4 regions of the Pseudomonas sp. Tav-5-1A genome follow, and region 2 is predicted to be linked to each of the others. Evidence: predicted binding sites of a transcription regulator. Region 2 holds the regulator's gene; each other region holds the start of a gene.
What was found. The regulator sigma-54, encoded in region 2, starts transcription at its own class of promoters, with help from an activator protein. The targets are predictions, from matches to a motif close to ANTGGCATNNANNTTGCTNT.
Positions count from the first base shown of each region.

Region 1: glnA (glutamate--ammonia ligase) is a predicted target of sigma-54. The motif match lies at 2,522-2,541, and genes of this name have one in related genera.
Region 3: AC0J42_RS09630 (CmpA/NrtA family ABC transporter substrate-binding protein) is a predicted target of sigma-54. The motif match lies at 1,775-1,794, and genes of this name have one in related genera.
Region 4: nirB (nitrite reductase large subunit NirB) is a predicted target of sigma-54. The motif match lies at 2,032-2,051, and genes of this name have one in related genera.

Region 1 covers NZ_CM146901.1:412,846-417,354, reverse strand. Annotated here, with positions in the region: gene typA (translational GTPase TypA) at 1-712, opposite strand, end outside; gene thiI (tRNA uracil 4-sulfurtransferase ThiI) at 852-2,306, opposite strand; gene glnA (glutamate--ammonia ligase) at 2,639-4,045, shown strand; gene AC0J42_RS02010 (chorismate mutase) at 4,180-4,509, shown strand, end outside.
Region 2 covers NZ_CM146901.1:5,669,189-5,673,697, forward strand. Annotated here, with positions in the region: gene lptA (lipopolysaccharide transport periplasmic protein LptA) at 1-461, shown strand, start outside; gene lptB (LPS export ABC transporter ATP-binding protein) at 461-1,186, shown strand; gene AC0J42_RS26105 (RNA polymerase factor sigma-54) at 1,358-2,854, shown strand; gene hpf (ribosome hibernation-promoting factor, HPF/YfiA family) at 2,966-3,274, shown strand; gene ptsN (PTS IIA-like nitrogen regulatory protein PtsN) at 3,287-3,751, shown strand; gene rapZ (RNase adapter RapZ) at 3,754-4,509, shown strand, end outside.
Region 3 covers NZ_CM146901.1:2,113,427-2,117,935, reverse strand. Annotated here, with positions in the region: gene rmf (ribosome modulation factor) at 321-536, shown strand; gene AC0J42_RS09635 (quinone-dependent dihydroorotate dehydrogenase) at 640-1,665, opposite strand; gene AC0J42_RS09630 (CmpA/NrtA family ABC transporter substrate-binding protein) at 1,825-3,012, shown strand; gene AC0J42_RS09625 (ANTAR domain-containing response regulator) at 3,028-3,603, shown strand; gene AC0J42_RS09620 (nitrate/nitrite transporter) at 3,791-4,509, shown strand, end outside.
Region 4 covers NZ_CM146901.1:1,635,017-1,639,525, reverse strand. Annotated here, with positions in the region: gene nirB (nitrite reductase large subunit NirB) at 1-1,907, opposite strand, end outside; gene AC0J42_RS07375 (sulfite reductase subunit alpha) at 2,197-4,509, opposite strand, start outside.

The DNA.
Region 1 (4,509 bases), 1.4 Mb from region 2:
CAACCGGGGTGTTAGGCTTGACGCGACCGCGAGCGATACGGCCAACACCGATGACGCCCAGGAAGCTGTTGTAGTCCAGAGCCGAGATCTGCATCTGGAACGCGCCGTCACGGTCAACGGCTGGAGCTGGCACGTGATCCACGACCGCCTGGTACAGCGGGGTCATGTCTTCGGCCATGTCGGTGTGGTCCAGGCCGGCGATGCCGTTGATGGCCGAGGCGTAGACGACTTTGAAGTCCAGCTGTTCGTCGGTGGCACCCAGGTTGTCGAACAGATCGAAGATCTGGTCCAGAACCCAATCAGGACGCGCGCCCGGACGGTCGATCTTGTTGATCACGACGATCGGCTTCAGACCGGCTTCGAAGGCCTTCTTGGTCACGAAGCGAGTTTGCGGCATAGGGCCGTCTTGAGCGTCAACCAGCAGCAGAACGGAGTCGACCATCGACATAACGCGTTCTACTTCACCGCCGAAGTCGGCGTGGCCGGGGGTGTCGACGATGTTGATGTGGTAGCCATTCCAGTTGATGGCGGTGTTCTTCGCCAGAATGGTAATACCGCGCTCTTTCTCCTGGTCGTTGGAGTCCATCACGCGCTCGTCGTTGAGCTCGTTGCGCTCCAGGGTGCCCGATTGACGCAGCAGTTTGTCTACCAGGGTGGTTTTACCATGGTCAACGTGAGCGATGATGGCGATGTTACGTAGATTTTCGATCACTTGTGTATCTCGATCAGAGGATTCGGTGTGCTGACAGGTTGTGACAGCGATTTGACTTAGAGTCCCGCAAAGCCGTTACAGCTTTACGGTGGCGTCGGGGGGCCGGTGACGCAGGCCACAGGCAAACAGCCCCGGGCGCTTAGCTCGGTCGATAAACGCGCACATTGGCATGTCCCTCACTGAGCAAGTGGTGGGCATGCAGGCGACTCATCACGCCTTTGTCGCAATACAGCAGGTACTGACGGGTGGGGTCCAGTTCCTTGAAACGGCTGTTCAGTGCATAGAACGGCAGTGCCTTGACCTCGATGCCTTCGAGTTCAAGGGGCTCGTCTTCCTGGGCGTCCGGATGCCGAATGTCGATGATCACCTGCCCGGCCAGGGCCTGGGCGACTTCCTCGATTTCGATGTCCTGGCCCAATTCATCGATCACATTGTCGATGGAAACGAGCTTGGCGCGTTCCAGGGCCCGCTCCAGCACGGCCATGTCGAACTGCTGTTCTTCATAGGCGACGCGGTGGGGCTTGGCCTTGGTGGTGGGGTTGACCGAAATCACCCCGCAATATTCAGGCATGTGCTTGGCGAAGTCGGCGGTGCCGATTTCGTTGGCCTGGTCAATGATGTCCTGCTTATGGCTGGCAAGCAATGGACGCAGCAGCAGCTTGTCGGTTGCCGCACTGATCACCGAGAGGTTCGGAAGCGTCTGGCTCGACACTTGCGAGATGGCCTCGCCGGTTACCAGGGCATCAATTTGCAGACGATCGGCCATGCGGCTGGCGGCGCGCAGCATCATGCGCTTGAGAATCACGCCCATGTGGCTGTTGTCGACCTTGCCCAGCAGCTCGCCCACCACTTCCTCGAACGGGATGCTGATGAACAGCACGCGCTGGGAGCTGCCGTATTTCTTCCACAGGAAGTGCGCGACTTCCATCACGCCCAGCTCGTGGGCACGGCCGCCCAGGTTGAAGAAGCAGAAGTGGGTCATCAGGCCGCGGCGCATCATCTGGTAGGCAGCCACGGTGGAGTCGAAGCCTCCGGACATCAGTACCAGGGTCTGCTCCAGCGAGCCCAGCGGGTAGCCGCCGATGCCCTGGTGCTGGCTGTGGATGATGAACACGCGCTTGTCGCGGATCTCCAGGCGCACTTCCACGTCCGGGGTGCGCAGCTCGATGCCGGCGGCGCCGCACTGCTGGCGCAACTGGCTGCCAACATAACGGTCGACGTCCATGGAGCTGAAGGTGTGCTTGCCGGCGCGCTTGCAGCGCACGGCGAACATCTTGCCTGCCAGCAGGTGGCCGAAGTGCTGCTTGCACTGGGCGACCAGGTCGTCCATATCGCCCAGTGGGTATTCATCCACCTGGAGGAAATGGGTGATGCCGGGCACGCACTTGAGGCGCTCGATCATCTCGCGCTGGATTTTCGCATCTTCGATGCGGGTGACAACGGTGAGGTTGTCCCACACGCCATCCACCACCAGCTTCGGGTCCAGTTCACGGAGCACGACGCGGATGTTCTTGGCGAGCTGGCGAATGAAGTTCTTCCGAACGGGCCGGCTCTTGATGGTGATTTCTGGGAAGACTTTTACGATTAGTTTCATGAAAAACAGCGCGCGAGGTGCCAGCCGAAAAAGGGGGGGCAGGATTATAGCGGAAATTGCTCAGCTTTTAACCAGTTATCGTACAGAAGGTTTTCAGTGCACCTTTATGGTGCCTTACGGATTGCTAGCGCTTCAAAACAGTGCGGCAAATCGGCGCATTTTGCCGAAAACAGGCCGAAATGCTTGGGTTTGGGGCAAAAAACCCATCTCGGGGCACTGGCATGCAAATTGCTCCCTTGTGAGGCAGGTTGCCTTGGCAGACTATTCGCGCCCGGCATCACCCAAATTACAGGGCTAACCACTACCAGCCCTTATTCACCCCGGAGGACAACATGTCGAAGTCGGTTCAACTCATCAAAGATCATGACGTCAAGTGGATTGATCTGCGCTTCACGGACACCAAGGGCACCCAGCACCACGTCACCATGCCAGCCCGTGACGCGCTGGAAGACGACTTCTTCGAAGTCGGCAAGATGTTCGACGGTTCCTCCATCGCTGGTTGGAAAGGCATCGAAGCCTCCGACATGATCCTGCTGCCGGACGACGAAACTGCCGTCCTGGACCCGTTCACCGAAGAGCCGACCCTGATCCTGGTCTGCGACATCATCGAACCTTCGACCATGCAAGGCTACGATCGCGACCCGCGCGCCATCGCCCACCGCGCCGAAGAGTACCTGAAGTCGACCGGTATCGGTGACACCGTGTTCGCCGGCCCAGAGCCAGAGTTCTTCATCTTCGACGAAGTGAAGTTCAAGTCCGACATCTCCGGTTCCATGTTCAAGATCTACTCGGAACAAGGTTCGTGGATGTCCGACCAGGACGTGGAAGGCGGCAACAAGGGCCACCGTCCAGGCGTGAAAGGCGGCTACTTCCCAGTTCCTCCGTTCGACCACGACCACGAAATCCGTACCGCCATGTGCAACGCACTGGAAGAAATGGGCCAGGTCGTTGAAGTTCACCACCACGAAGTGGCAACTGCTGGCCAGAACGAAATCGGCGTCAAGTTCAACACCCTGGTGAAGAAGGCCGACGAAGTCCAGACCCTGAAGTACGTTGTGCACAACGTTGCCGACGCCTACGGCCGTACCGCTACCTTCATGCCTAAGCCACTGTACGGCGACAACGGCTCGGGTATGCACGTACACATGTCCATCGCCAAAGATGGCAAGAACACCTTCGCTGGCGAAGGCTATGCCGGCCTGTCCGACACCGCCCTGTACTTCATCGGCGGTATCATCAAGCACGGTAAGGCCCTGAACGGCTTCACCAACCCGGCGACCAACTCGTACAAGCGTCTGGTCCCAGGCTTCGAAGCTCCAGTAATGCTGGCCTACTCGGCTCGCAACCGTTCGGCTTCGATCCGTATTCCTTACGTCAACAGCCCACGCGGCCGTCGTATCGAAGCACGCTTCCCGGATCCGGCTGCCAACCCATACCTGGCCTTCGCAGCACTGCTGATGGCCGGCCTGGACGGTATCCAGAACAAGATCCACCCTGGCGACGCCGCTGACAAAAACCTGTACGACCTGCCGCCTGAAGAGGCGAAAGAGATCCCACAAGTTTGCGGCAGCCTGAAAGAAGCCCTGGAAGAGCTGGACAAAGGTCGTGCGTTCCTGACCAAAGGCGGCGTTTTCAGCGACGACTTCATCGACGCTTACATCGCCCTGAAAAGCGAAGAAGAAATCAAGGTGCGCACCTTCGTGCACCCACTGGAATACGAGCTGTACTACAGCTGCTAATCCGGTGACGTTGGCGCAAGCCGCGTGATTTGAAAAAGGCCTCCTTCGGGAGGCTTTTTTTATGCCCGCTGGAACCCCCTGGCCGCTAGAATCGGCCCCTACCGTTCGTCACCAATAACAACATGAGTACGACAATGCGTAGAACCCTGCTGCTCACCGCCACCCTGTTCTCCAGCGCTGCCTTCGCCGCGCCGCCCGCCACCCTCGCGCCACTGCTGGACAGCGTGCAACAACGCCTGGACATAGCCCCCAAGGTCGCCCTGACCAAATGGGACAACCACAAGCCGGTGCTCGACGCCCCGCGCGAGCGCGACGTGATTGCCGGCGCCGGCAAGCTGGCCGCCGAGTACAAGGTGGATGGCGCCCTGGCCGAACAGTTCTTCGCCGCGCAGATCGAGGCCAACAAGCTGGTGCAATACGGCCTGCTGACCCAGTGGAACGCCAAGGGCGCCGCGCCTGATACA
Region 2 (4,509 bases):
CGGATCGCGACCAGCCGATCCACATCCAGTCCGACGACGCACAACTGGATGACAAGCAGGGCGTGGCCGTCTACAAGGGCAACGTCATCATCACCCAGGGCACCATGAAGATCACCGGCAACACCGTGACCATCACCCGCAACGCCCAGGGCGACGTCGACACCTTCACCTCGGTGGGCAACCTGGCCTACTACGAGCAGAAGCCGGCGATCGACAAGCCCATCGTCCAGGGCTACGGCAAGACCATCCAGTATTTCTCGGCGCAGAACCGCATCATCCTGATCGACCAGGCCAAGGTGGTGAACGACGGCAACACGTCCGAAGGCGAGAAGATCGTCTATGACACCGTCAAGCAGGTGGTGAACGCCGGCCGCGCCACGGGCGCCAAGGTCACGCCACGACCACGCATCGACATGGTCATCCAGCCGAAAAGCAAAACCGACCAGCAGCAGGGCAAGTAATGGCTATCCTCAAAGCCCAGCACCTGGCCAAAGCCTACAAGGGCCGGCAAGTGGTGCGTGACGTCAGCATGTCCATCGAAAGTGGGCAGATCGTCGGCCTCCTGGGGCCTAACGGCGCCGGCAAGACCACCTGCTTCTACATGATCGTCGGCCTGGTGCGCGCCGATCAGGGCCGCGTGCTGATCGACGACCTGGACGTGAGCCACCAGCCCATGCACGGTCGTGCTCGCTCGGGCATCGGCTACCTGCCGCAGGAAGCCTCGATCTTCCGCAAGCTGTCGGTCTCCGACAACATCATGGCCATCCTGGAAACCCGCCCGGAGCTGGACAAGGCCGGCCGCGTGAAGGAGCTGGAAAGCCTGCTGCAGGAGTTCCACATCACGCACATCCGCGACAACCTGGGCATGAGCCTGTCGGGCGGCGAGCGGCGCCGGGTGGAAATTGCCCGCGCGCTGGCGACCGCGCCCAAGTTCATCCTGCTGGACGAACCCTTTGCCGGTGTCGACCCGATCTCGGTCGGCGACATCAAGCAGATCATCCACCACCTCAAGAACAAGGGCATCGGCGTGTTGATCACCGACCACAACGTTCGCGAGACCCTGGATATCTGTGAAACCGCTTACATCGTCAACGATGGCCAGCTGATCGCCGAAGGCGATGCCGAGACCATCCTGGCAAACCAACTGGTGAAAGAGGTTTACCTCGGCCACGAGTTCCGCCTGTAACGGCGAGGTGTTTGGCTGGTTGCCCGGGGCGCGCCGCGAATTAATTGCGGTGTCGCTCTAGGCAAACACTTCGGTTTCAGGCATATAATTTGCTTACGACAAAAGCCGAGAGCCTCGGCGCCCGTAGTGGATGGCGCTTTGCGCCGGCGAATAAGGTGTTAAGCCCCTGCCATGAAACCATCGCTCGTCCTAAGAATGGGCCAGCAACTGACGATGACACCGCAGTTGCAACAGGCCATCCGCCTCCTCCAGCTCTCCACCCTGGACCTCCAACAGGAAATCCAGGAGGCCCTGGAATCCAATCCGATGCTCGAACGCCAGGAAGAAGGCGACGACTTCGACAACAGCGACCCCATGGCCGACAAGGCCGAGCAACAGGTCACCCCGGAAATCCAGGAGCCCAGCTACCAGGAAACCTCCGCCCCCACCGTCGACAACCTCGAAGACGGCGAGTGGAGCGAGCGCATTCCCAACGAGCTTCCCGTCGACACCGCCTGGGAAGACATCTACCAGACCAGCGCCAGCAGCCTGCCCAGCAACGATGACGACGAATGGGACTTCACCACCCGCACGTCGGCCGGCGAAAGCCTGCAGAGCCATCTGCTGTGGCAACTCAACCTGGCGCCCATGTCCGACACCGATCGCCTGATCGCGGTCACCCTGATCGACTGCATCAACAACCAGGGCTACCTGGACGAGACGCTGCAGGAGATCTGCGACTCCTTCGACCCGGAACTGGACATCGAGCTGGACGAAGTGGAAGCCGTGCTGCACCGCATCCAGCAGTTCGAGCCCGCCGGCATCGGCGCCCGCGACCTCAGCGAATGCCTGCTGCTGCAACTGCGCCAGATGCCCCCACGCACGCCGTGGCTCAGTGAGGCCCAGCGCCTGGTGGCCGACTACATCGACCTGCTGGGCAGCCGCGACTACAGCCAGCTGATGCGCCGCATGAAGCTCAAGGAAGACGAGCTGCGCCAGGTCATTGAACTGGTGCAAAGCCTCAACCCGCGCCCTGGCTCGCAGATCGAGTCCAGCGAAGCCGAGTACGTGGTGCCCGACGTCATCGTGCGCAAGGACAACGAGCGCTGGCTGGTGGAGCTGAACCAGGAAGCCGTACCGCGCCTGCGCGTCAACCCGCAGTACGCCGGCTTCGTGCGCCGCGCCGACACCAGCGCCGACAACACCTTCATGCGCAACCAGTTGCAGGAGGCGCGCTGGTTCATCAAGAGCCTGCAGAGCCGCAACGAGACCCTGATGAAGGTCGCCAGCCAGATCGTCGAGCACCAGCGCGGTTTCCTCGACTACGGCGACGAGGCCATGAAGCCGCTGGTGCTGCACGACATCGCCGAGGCGGTGGGCATGCACGAGTCGACCATTTCGCGGGTGACCACGCAGAAATACATGCACACCCCGCGCGGCATCTACGAGCTGAAATACTTTTTCTCCAGCCACGTCAGCACCTCCGAGGGCGGAGAATGCTCGTCCACGGCGATCCGCGCGATCATCAAGAAACTGGTTGCCGCGGAAAATCAGAAAAAGCCATTGAGTGACAGCAAGATCGCTGGTTTACTGGAGGCACAAGGCATCCAGGTAGCCCGCCGCACTGTCGCCAAGTACCGTGAATCCCTAGGGATCGCGCCGTCCAGCGAACGCAAGCGGCTGATGTGAATCCTGGCAGCGCCAAGGCGCTGCCAGTGGGCTTGCCGGATGTGCCACAGCGTTCCAGTGGCAGGTTAACCAACCTGTCTCTTTATGCACTGGCAATAAGGAGAAAGCGGTATGCAAGTCAACATCAGTGGACATCAACTGGTTGTGACCGACGCCATGCGCACTTACATCGGTGAGAAACTCGACCGATTGGAGCGCCATTTCGACAAGATCACCAACGTGCAGGTCATCATGGAGGTCGAGAAGCTGAAACAGAAAATCGAGGCCACCCTGCGCGTACCCGGTGGCGAAGTCGTGGCAAACGCGGAACATGATGACATGTACGCGGCCATCGACCTGCTGACCGACAAGCTCGACCGCCAACTCAAAAAGCATAAGGAAAAACAGCAGAGTCTGCTGCAAGGCCAGACCGCCCGCTGACACTCCCCCCTCATGATCCGACTTGAAAACATCCTGACCCCCGGCCGTTCCCTCGTGAACGCGCCGGGCGGCAGCAAGAAGAAAGTACTCGAACACATCGCCACCCTCATCGCCCGGGAAGTCCCGGGCCTTGAGATGCAGGTAGTGTTCGAAAGCCTGGTCGCCCGCGAAAAACTGGGCTCGACCGGTTTTGGCAACGGTATTGCCATCCCCCATTGCCGCCTGGTTGGCTGCACCACGCCGATCAGCGCCCTGCTGCACCTGGAGAACAAGATCGACTACGACGCCATCGACGGCGCCCCGGTCGACCTGGTCTTCGTGCTCCTGGTCCCCCAGGAGGCGACCAATGAACACCTGGCGTTGCTGAGCCAGATCGCCGGCATGCTCGACCGCGCCGACGTGCGCGAGCGCCTGCGCTCGGCGAAAAGCAGCGATGCCCTCTATCAGGTTGTGCTGGACGAACAGAAAGGTCATTGACCATGCGCCTGATCATCGTCAGCGGCCGCTCCGGCTCGGGCAAAAGCACCGCGCTGGACGTGCTGGAAGACAACGGTTTCTACTGCATCGACAACCTGCCGGCCGGCCTGCTGCCGGAATTGGCCGAGCGCGCCCTGATCCGCACCGAGCTGGCCCAGCCGCTGGTAGCCGTGTCCATCGATGCGCGCAACCTGCCCAGCGACCTGTCGCGTTTTCCGCAACTGCTGCAGGAAGCCCGCGACAAGCACATCCAGTGCGACGTGCTGTACCTGGACGCCGACGAAGAAACCCTGCTCAAGCGCTTCTCCGAGACCCGCCGCCGCCACCCGCTGAGCAACGCCAGCCGTTCGCTGGCCGAAGCCATCCGGGTGGAAACCGACCTGCTCAGCCCGATCGCCGACCTGGCTGACCTGAAGATCAACACCACCCACCTGAACCTGTACCAGCTGCGCGACTCGCTCAAGCTGCGCCTGCTGAACAAGCCGGAGCCGGGCACCGCGTTCCTGGTGGAGTCATTTGGTTTCAAGCGTGGCATGCCGGTGGACGCCGACCTGGTGTTCGACGTGCGCTGCCTGCCCAACCCCTATTGGAAGCCGGAACTTCGCGACCATTCAGGCCTGGAGCAACCGGTCATCGACTACCTGGCCGCGCAGCCCGACGTCGAGGAGATGTACCAGGACATCTCAAGCTACCTGCTCAAGTGGTTGCCGCGCTTCGCCGCCAGCAACCGCGCCTACGTCACCATTGCCATCGGCTGC
Region 3 (4,509 bases), 3.1 Mb from region 2:
AGCATTTAGCCATCAATCCCTGATGGCAACGTCCCATTACTGGGGCTGCAAGGCTGATCATAGCCGGGTTTAACCCCCGCTGGCCTTTGAAGCATCCTTTTACTTATGGTCGAGACACCATAATCGTTACGTCCTTATGACAAAACGGTCGTTCACACGGAAGAACGCATTGTTTAGAAATCCCTACAGGCCGCATCGCAATGGTACGGCACCACTGCTCGCCACGCCGGCAGCGAGCATCCAAAACCGGCAGAAAGACTCTGCCCGGCCTCAGACGAGGCCGACGGGACATAACAGTCAACAGACGAGGGCAACACCCTATGAGAAGACTTAAGCGTGATCCGTTGGAACGAGCATTTTTACGCGGATACCAATATGGCATCCATGGCAAATCCCGTGAGCTTTGCCCTTTTACTCTACCGTCAGTTCGTCAAGCCTGGATCAATGGCTGGCGTGAAGGACGCGGCGACAACTGGGACGGTATGACCGGCACTGCGGGTATCCACAGACTCAACGAACTTCACGCGGTCGGCTGACGAGGACGATTTTTCTCTTACATTTTCGTGATCAACCATGCGCGCCCTAACGGGCGGCGGGCGAGAGCCCAGGGGCCCCTTCGAGGGCCCCTTTTTTATGCCTTCAGCCTCGTGGCAGCGCGGCGATGGCGTCCACCGCCTCGCGGATCAGCGCCGGGCCCTTGTAGATGAAGCCCGAGTACAGCTGCACCAGGCTGGCGCCGGCGGCGATTTTCTCGGCCGCGTGCTTGCCTTCGGTGATACCGCCCACGGCGATGATCGGCATGCGCCCGGCCAGCTCGCCGGCCAGCACCTTGACGATGTGGGTGCTCTTCTCGCGCACCGGCGCGCCCGACAAACCGCCCGCCTCGTCACCGTGGGCCAGGCCCTCGACGCCTTCACGGCCCAGGGTGGTGTTGGTGGCGATGACCGCGTCCATGCCGGAGGCCAGCAGCGCCTGGGCCACTTGCACGGTTTCCTCGTCGCTCATGTCCGGGGCGATCTTGATCGCCACCGGCACGCGCTTGCCGTGCTGCGCGGCCAGCACTTCGCGGCGTGCTGCCAGGGCGTCGAGCAGCTGCTTGAGCGACTCGCCGAACTGCAGGCTGCGCAGGCCCGGGGTGTTGGGCGAGCTGACGTTGACGGTGATGTAGCTGGCGTGGGCGTAGACCTTGTCCAGGCAGATCAGGTAGTCGTCGACGGCGCGCTCCACCGGGGTGTCGAAGTTCTTGCCGATGTTGATGCCCAGCACGCCCTTGTACTGCGACGCGCGCACGCGGTTCAGCAGGTTGTCCACGCCCAGGTTGTTGAAGCCCATGCGGTTGATGATGGCGGTGGCTTCAGGCAGGCGGAAGATGCGCGGCTTGGGGTTGCCCGGCTGCGGGCGCGGGGTCACCGTGCCGATCTCGACGAAGCCGAAGCCCAGCTGGGCGAAACCGTCGATGGCCGCGCCGTTCTTGTCCAGGCCCGCAGCCAGGCCCACCGGGTTGTCGAACGCAAGGCCCATGACGGTCACGGGCAGACGCGCCGGCGCCTTGGTCAGCAAGCCGTTGAGCCCCAGGCGGCCACCTGCGCCGATCAGGTCCAGGGACAGGTCGTGGGAGGTTTCCGGAGAGAGTTTGAACAACAGCTGGCGGGCCAGGTTATACATGGGCAGGCATGACTCGTTGGAAGATCGTCGGGGGCCGGCATTATAGCCACATTTACGCCCCCGTAGCAGCTGCCGCAGGCGGCGTCCGCATCCAGCACCGTCCCGGTGCACTGGCATACCTCTTGCGTCACTTTGGGTACTTCCACACGGACCCCCGACATGACCGAGCCCCACACCCCCCTGGCCTGGGTGGCCGGCAGCGATGCGCCGGAGATAACCAGCCTGAACATCGGCTACATGGCCCTCACTGACTGCGCCCCGCTGGTGGTCGCCGCCACCCAAGGCTTCGCCCAGCCCCACGGCCTGACCCTGAACCTGCACCGCCAGGCGTCTTGGGCCGGGCTGCGCGACAAACTGTTGAGTGGCGAACTGGACGCTGCCCACAGCCTGTACGGCATGGTCTACGCCGTGCACCTGGGCATCGGCGGCACCCCGGCCAGCGACATGGCGGTGCTGATGGGCCTCAACCAGAACGGCCAGAGCATCAACCTGTCACCCACGCTGCAGGCCGTTGGCGTGACCAGCCCCGAGGCACTGGCGCGCCACGCGCACCAGCAAGGTGCACGCCTGACCTTCGCCCAGACCTTCCCCACCGGCACCCACGCCCTGTGGCTGTATTACTGGCTGGCCGCCCAGGGCATCCACCCGCTCGACGACGTCGACAGCGTGGTGGTCCCCCCGCCGCAGATGGTGGCGCACCTGCGCGCCGAGCGCATCGACGGCTTCTGCGTGGGCGAGCCCTGGGCCGCCAGCGCTGTGGACCAAGGCCTGGGCTTCACCCTCAGCACCAGCCAGGCAATCTGGCCCGACCACCCGGAGAAGGTGCTGGCGTGCACCCAGGCCTTCATCGACCAGCACCCCAACAGCGCCCGCGCCCTGGTGGCCAGCGTGCTGCAGGCCAGCCGCTTCATCGAGCAGAGCCCGGAAAACCTGCGTGGCACCGCGCAGCTGCTCAGCGGCGAGGAGTACCTGGACGCACCACTGAGCGCCATCGAGCCGCGTCTGCTGGGCAACTACGACGACGGCCTGGGCCACCACTGGCATGACCCTCACGCCCTGCGCTTCTTCGCCGGCGGCAGCGTCAACCAGCCGTGGCTGTCCGACGCCATGTGGTTCATGACCCAGTTCCGCCGCTGGGGCCTGCTGCGCCATGACCCGGACTACCTGGGCATCGCCCGGCAAGTGCAGCAGACCGCGCTGTACCGCAGCGCAGCCGCCAGTGTCGGTGTGCCAGTGGCCCCTGATGATCTGCGCAGCAGCCAACTGATCGATGGCAAGGTCTGGGACGGCAGCGACCCCGCCGGCTACGCGCGCAGCTTCGCCCTGCATGCCTTGGCCGATGACTGACGGGAGACGACCACTATGCTGCGTATCCTGTTGATCAACGACACCCCGCGCAAGGTCGGGCGCCTCAAGTCGGCGTTGGTGGAAGCCGGTTTCGAGGTGATCGACGAGTCGGGCCTGACCATCGACCTGCCGGCGCGCGTCGAAACGGTGCGCCCGGACGTCATTCTGATCGATACCGAGTCACCGGGCCGCGATGTGATGGAGCAAGTGGTGCTGGTGAGCCGTGACCAGCCGCGCCCCATTGTGATGTTCACCGACGAACACGACCCGCAGGTAATGCGCCAGGCGATCAAGTCCGGGGTCAGCGCCTACATCGTCGAAGGCATCCAGGCCCAGCGCCTGCAGCCGATCCTCGACGTGGCCATGGCCCGCTTCGAGAGCGACCAGGCCCTGCGCGCGCAACTGCAGGCCCGCGACCAGCAGCTGGCCGAGCGCAAGCGCATCGAGCTGGCCAAGGGGCTGCTGATGAAGATGAAGGACTGCAAGGAAGAGGAGGCCTACACCCTGATGCGCCGGCAGGCCATGAGCCGCCAGCAGAAGCTGATCCAGGTGGCGGAGCAGATCATTGCCATGAGCGAACTGCTGGGCTGATCCCCACCCTTGTTCCGTAAGAACGCGCGTGGGGGCTGGCCCGGGATTTGCTTTGTATCAGCCAGGTAGCCAACGGCGGTTGCCCCCACATTGAACGACAAAGACGTCGCACACCCTCTCGCCCTGGCGAGCCGGGTTGCGGCGTTTTTTCGTTTTCGGCCCCTGCTGCCCCCTGTCGAGGTGTTCGATGAGCACAAGCTTCTGGAAATCCGGCCATGCCCCTACGCTGTTCGCCGCCTTCCTGTATTTCGATCTGAGCTTCATGGTCTGGTACCTGCTGGGCCCGTTGGCCGTGCAGATCGCCAACGACCTGCAATTGACCACCCAGCAACGCGGCCTGATCGTCGCCACGCCGATCCTTGCCGGGGCCATCCTGCGCCTGGTGATGGGCGTGCTGGTGGATCGCCTGTCGCCCAAGACCGCCGGCCTGATCGGCCAGTGCACGGTGATCGTGGCGCTGTTCTGCGCCTGGCATTTCGGCATCCACAGCTACGAGCAGGCGTTGCTGCTGGGCGTGGGCCTGGGCGTGGCGGGTGCCTCGTTCGCAGTGTCGCTGCCGCTGGCCTCGCAGTGGTACCCCGCCCAGCACCAGGGCAAGGCGATGGGCATCGCCGGGGCCGGCAACTCGGGCACGGTGTTCGCCGCGTTGTTCGCGCCGGCGCTGGCCGCGGCGTTCGGCTGGAACAATGTCTTCGGTTTCGCCCTGCTGCCACTGCTGGCCGTGTTGCTGGCGTTCAGCCTGCTGGCCCGCAACGCCCCGCAACGGCCCAAGCCCAAGGCCGTGGCGGATTACCTCAAGGCCTTGGGCGACCGTGACAGCTGGTGGTTCATGTTCTTCTACAGCGTGACGTTCGGCGGCTTCATCGGCCTGGCCAGCGCCCTGCCCGGCTATTTCAACGACCAGTA
Region 4 (4,509 bases), 2.6 Mb from region 2:
TAGGCGTGGCCGGTCTCGAAGCCGGCGTCGATCAGCTCGCCCCAGATGTCGGGCAATTGGTGCAGCTGGGCGCCGAACAGGTCGATGCGCTGGCCGCCGGTGATCTTGGTGTACAGGTCGTATTTCTTCGCCACCGCGCCGATGGCGATCAGCTTGTCCGGGGTAATCTCGCCACCGGGAATGCGTGGCACCACCGAGTAGGTGCCGTTCTTCTGCATGTTGGCCATGAAGGTGTCGTTGGTGTCCTGCAGCGGCGCCAGCGACGGGTCCATGATCGGCTGGTTCCAGCACGAGGCGAGGATGTTGCCGGCGGTGGGCTTGCAGATATCGCAGCCCACGTGGCCACGGCCGTGACGGGCCAGCAGTTCCTCGAAGCTGTGAATGTCGCCTACCCGCGCCAGCGCGTAGAGCTCCTGGCGGGTGTAGGCGAAGTGCTCGCACAGGCTCTTGTCCACAGCCACGCCGCGGGCGATCAGCTCGTGCTCGAACACCTGCTTGAGCAGCGCCGCACAGCCGCCGCAACCGGTGCAAGCCTTGGTCTGCGCCTTCAGGCTGGGCAGGTCGCCGCAGCCGCTGTCGATGGCCGCGCACACCGCGCCCTTGGTCACGTTGTGGCAGGAACACAGGGTGGCGCTGTCGGGCAGGGCATCGGCGCCCAGGGCCGGGGCGCCGTCGCTCAGGGGCAGGATCAGGCTGGACGGATCCTTGGGCAGGGCGATGCCGTTCTGCACGTACTGCAGCAGCGTGTCGTAGTAGCTGTTGTCGCCCACCAGCACGGCGCCAATGACCTTGCTGCCGCACGGCGACACCACCAGGCGCCGGTAGCTGGCGTTGGCCTCGTCGATGAAGCGGTAGCTTTTCGCACCCGGCGTGGCGGCGTGGGCGTCGCCGATGGAGCCCACGTCCACGCCCAGCAGCTTGAGCTTGGTGGACATGTCGGCACCGCCGAAGGTGGCCTCGCCCTGCCCCGCCAGCAGCGCCGCGACGTTGCGCGCCATGCTGTAGCCGGGCGCCACCAGGCCGAACACGCTGCCGTTCCAGGACGCGCATTCGCCGATGGCGAAGATCGCCGGGTCGCTGGTGCGGCAGTGCGCGTCCACCACCACGCCGCCACGCGTGGCAACGTCAAGGCCGGCGCTGCGCCCGAGGGCGTCCTGGGGGCGGATGCCGGCAGAGAACACCACCAGGTCGGTTTCCAGGAACTCGCCACCGTCGAAGTTCATGCGGTAGCGATAGGCCTCGCCGGCGACGATGGCCTGGGTGGCACGCGACACATGCACGCCTACCCCCAGGGCCTCGATCTGCGCGCGCAGCGCGGCGCCGCCGTCGCTGTCCAGTTGCACCGGCATCAGCCGCGGGGCGAACTCCACCACGTGGGCTTCCAGGCCCAGGGACTTCAGCGCGTTGGCCGCCTCCAGGCCCAGCAGGCCGCCCCCCACCACCGCGCCACGGCGGGCAGTGCTGGCGGCCTGGCGGATGGCGTCGAGGTCGTCGAGGGTGCGGTACACCAGCCGCGCGTCGCCTTCGGAGCCGGCAATGGGCGGCACGAACGGGTAGGAACCGGTGGCCAGCACCAGTTGGTCGTAGGCATAGCGGCCTTGGGCGGTGACCACCTGGCGGTTGGCCCGGTCGATCTCCAGCACCGCTTCGTCCAGGTGCAGCTGCACGCCGTGGTCGGCGTACAGGGTGGCATCGCCCAGGGCCAGCGCCTCGGCGTCCTTGCCGCCGAAGTACTCGGACAGGTGCACGCGGTCGTAGGCGCGCTGGCGCTCTTCGCCGAACACCCGCACCTGGAACTGCGCCAGGACCCCGCGCTCAATCAGTTGCTCGACACAGTGGTGGCCGACCATGCCGTTGCCGACGATGATCAGTTGCGGGCGCGGCTTGAGCGTCATGAATGCGTTCATGCAGGTTTTCCTCGAACAAAAAAAAGACGCCTGGAGCCGTTAAGCTCCAGGCGCCTTTGCCTGGTATCTGTGTGGGGTGCCCCTGGGTGCGATCGCCGTTGAACGCGGGTGGGCTGATAGTCTCGAAGCAGGTTGCATGCCAACACGGGATTTACCCGTAGCCGCTGCCGCCAGGCTGCGCTGGCCCTTGCGTCCACCCACAAAATCCTGGTGGCAATACCGGCCAGCGCAGCCTGGCGGCAGCGGCTACGGGGCCAGGTTGGTGCGAAAACCTGCGCTGTGCCTCGTTTCAGTACACATCGCGCAGGTAGCGCTTGGCCTTGCTCATCTGCGCCACGTACGCCTCGGCGTCCACGCCGCCATGCTCGGCGATCACCGCCTTCAGCGCCGTGTCGACGTCCTTGGCCATGCGGCTGGCGTCGCCGCACACGTAGAAGTGCGCGCCCTGCTGCAGCCACGCCCACAACTGCGCGCCCTGCTCCAGCATGCGCTGCTGCACGTAGACCTTCTGCGCCTGGTCGCGGGAAAAAGCCGTGTCCAGGCGTTGCAGGTGGCCCTGCTGCAACCAGCGCTCCAGCTCGTCGTGGTAGTAGAAATCGGTGGCCTGGCGCTGCTCGCCGAACAGCAGCCAATTGGGGCCGCTGGCGCCACTGGCCTGGCGCTCCTGCAAGAAGGCGCGGAACGGCGCGACGCCGGTGCCGGGGCCGACCATGATCATCGGCGCGGCGGGGTCGGCGGGCACTTTGAAGTGTTTGGACGGCTGCACGAAAATCGACACCAGGCCGTTGCTGGCGCGGTCGGCGAGGAACGCCGAGCACACGCCGCTGCGTGCGCGGTCGTTGTGGCGGTAGCGCACGGTGGACACCGTGAGGTGCACCTCGTTGGGCGTGGCCTGGGCGCTGGAGCTGATGGAGTACAGCCGTGGTTGCAGCGGTTTAAGCAGGCCCAGCAATTCATCGGTACTGACTTCGGTGGGGAATTCGTCCAGCAGGTCGAGCAGCTGCCGGCCCCATAGCCACTGGTTCAAGCCTTCCTTGTTATCCGCCGCCAGCAACTCGGCCAGCCGCGGGCTGCCGCTGCGCTCGGCCACCAGCGCCAACCAGGCGGGGGTGATGCGGGTGATCTCGTAATGTTTGTGCAGCGCCTGGGCCAGGGCCATCTCGCCCTGGTCGGGCACCTGCACGTGCTGGCTGCTGTCCAGGCCCAGGGCGGCGAGCAGTTCCTCCACCAGGGTCAGGCAGTTGGTGGGCCACACGCCCAGGGCGTCGCCGGCCTGGTACTGCAGGCCGGTGTCGCTCAGGTCGAAGACGATCTGCCGGGTTTCCTTCTCCGCGCCCGTCGCGTTGAGCAGGCGGTTGTGCTTGATGCGCACCTGGCAGGGGCGCTGGCGGCTGTAGCCGCTGTAGTCCCTGGCCACCGCAGGCCGGACTGGCGCAGTGCCCGTCAGCGCCAGGTTGATCTGGCCCAGCCACTGCTCGGCCAGTTCCTGGTAGTTGGGCTCGCAGTCCATGCGCGGCACCAGCGCGGTGGCACCCAGGTGTTGCAGGCGGGCATCGAGTTTGCGACCGAAGCCGCAAAACTGCTCGTAGCTGCTGTCGCCCAAGGCCAGGACCGAATAGCGCACCCCGGCCAACTGCTCGGCGCCCCCCTCCTGCAATGCGGCCCATAGCCCACTGCCGTTGTCCGGCGCGTCACCGTCGCCAAAGGTACTAGTGATCAACAGCACGCTGCGCGCCTGGCGCAATTGCGGCAGGCTGACTTCGTCCATGCAGTTGACCTGCACCTGCAGGCCCGCCCCCCGCAACTGCTCACCGCAGAGGCTGGCCAAGGCCTCGGCGTTGCCGGTCTGGGAGGCCCACAGCACCCACTGCTCGGGCACCACCGCGTCAGGCTGGCAAGCATCGGCTTCGACCGTGGGTATCAAGGCACCGCTGACCCGGCTCAGGGTCACGGCGCTGAACTTGAACTCCGGCTGCCACGACACCGGGTCGACGGCGTCGCTGGTCATGGCGTTGACGGCCAGGTCGTCGCCGTACAGATCATTCCAGTGGAACGGCGCGAACAGGTTGCCCGGCAGCACCCGGTCGCTGACCCGCGCTGGCAGCACCGCGTGGCCGCGGCGGGTTTGCAGGCGCACCTGGTCGCGCTCGGCGATGCCCAGGCGCGCGGCGTCCTCGGGGTGCACCTCAACGAAGGGCCCGGGGTTGAGCTTATTCAGGCTGGCGACCTTGCCGGTCTTGGTCAGGGTGTGCCATTGGTGCTGCACGCGGCCGGTGTTGAGCACCAGCGGGAAGTCATCGTCGGGCAGCTCGGCGGGGGCCATGTGCGGCCGGGCAAAGAAGCGCGCGCGGCCGTCGTCGCTAGGAAAGCGCGGGCCGTCGGGCGTGACGTAGCGCACCGGGTTGCGGTCGTCGCCGCGGCCAGGCTCGCACGGCCATTGCAGCGGCGTCTGGCGCAGGCGCGGGTAATCGGCGCCGCGCACGTCGTAACCGGTGTCGGGGTTGTGGAAGCCCTTGATCTCTTCGAAAACGGCTTCGGCGCTGGGGTAACTGAACGCGGCCTCAAAGCCCATTTCACAGGCCACTCGGGCGATGATCTGCCA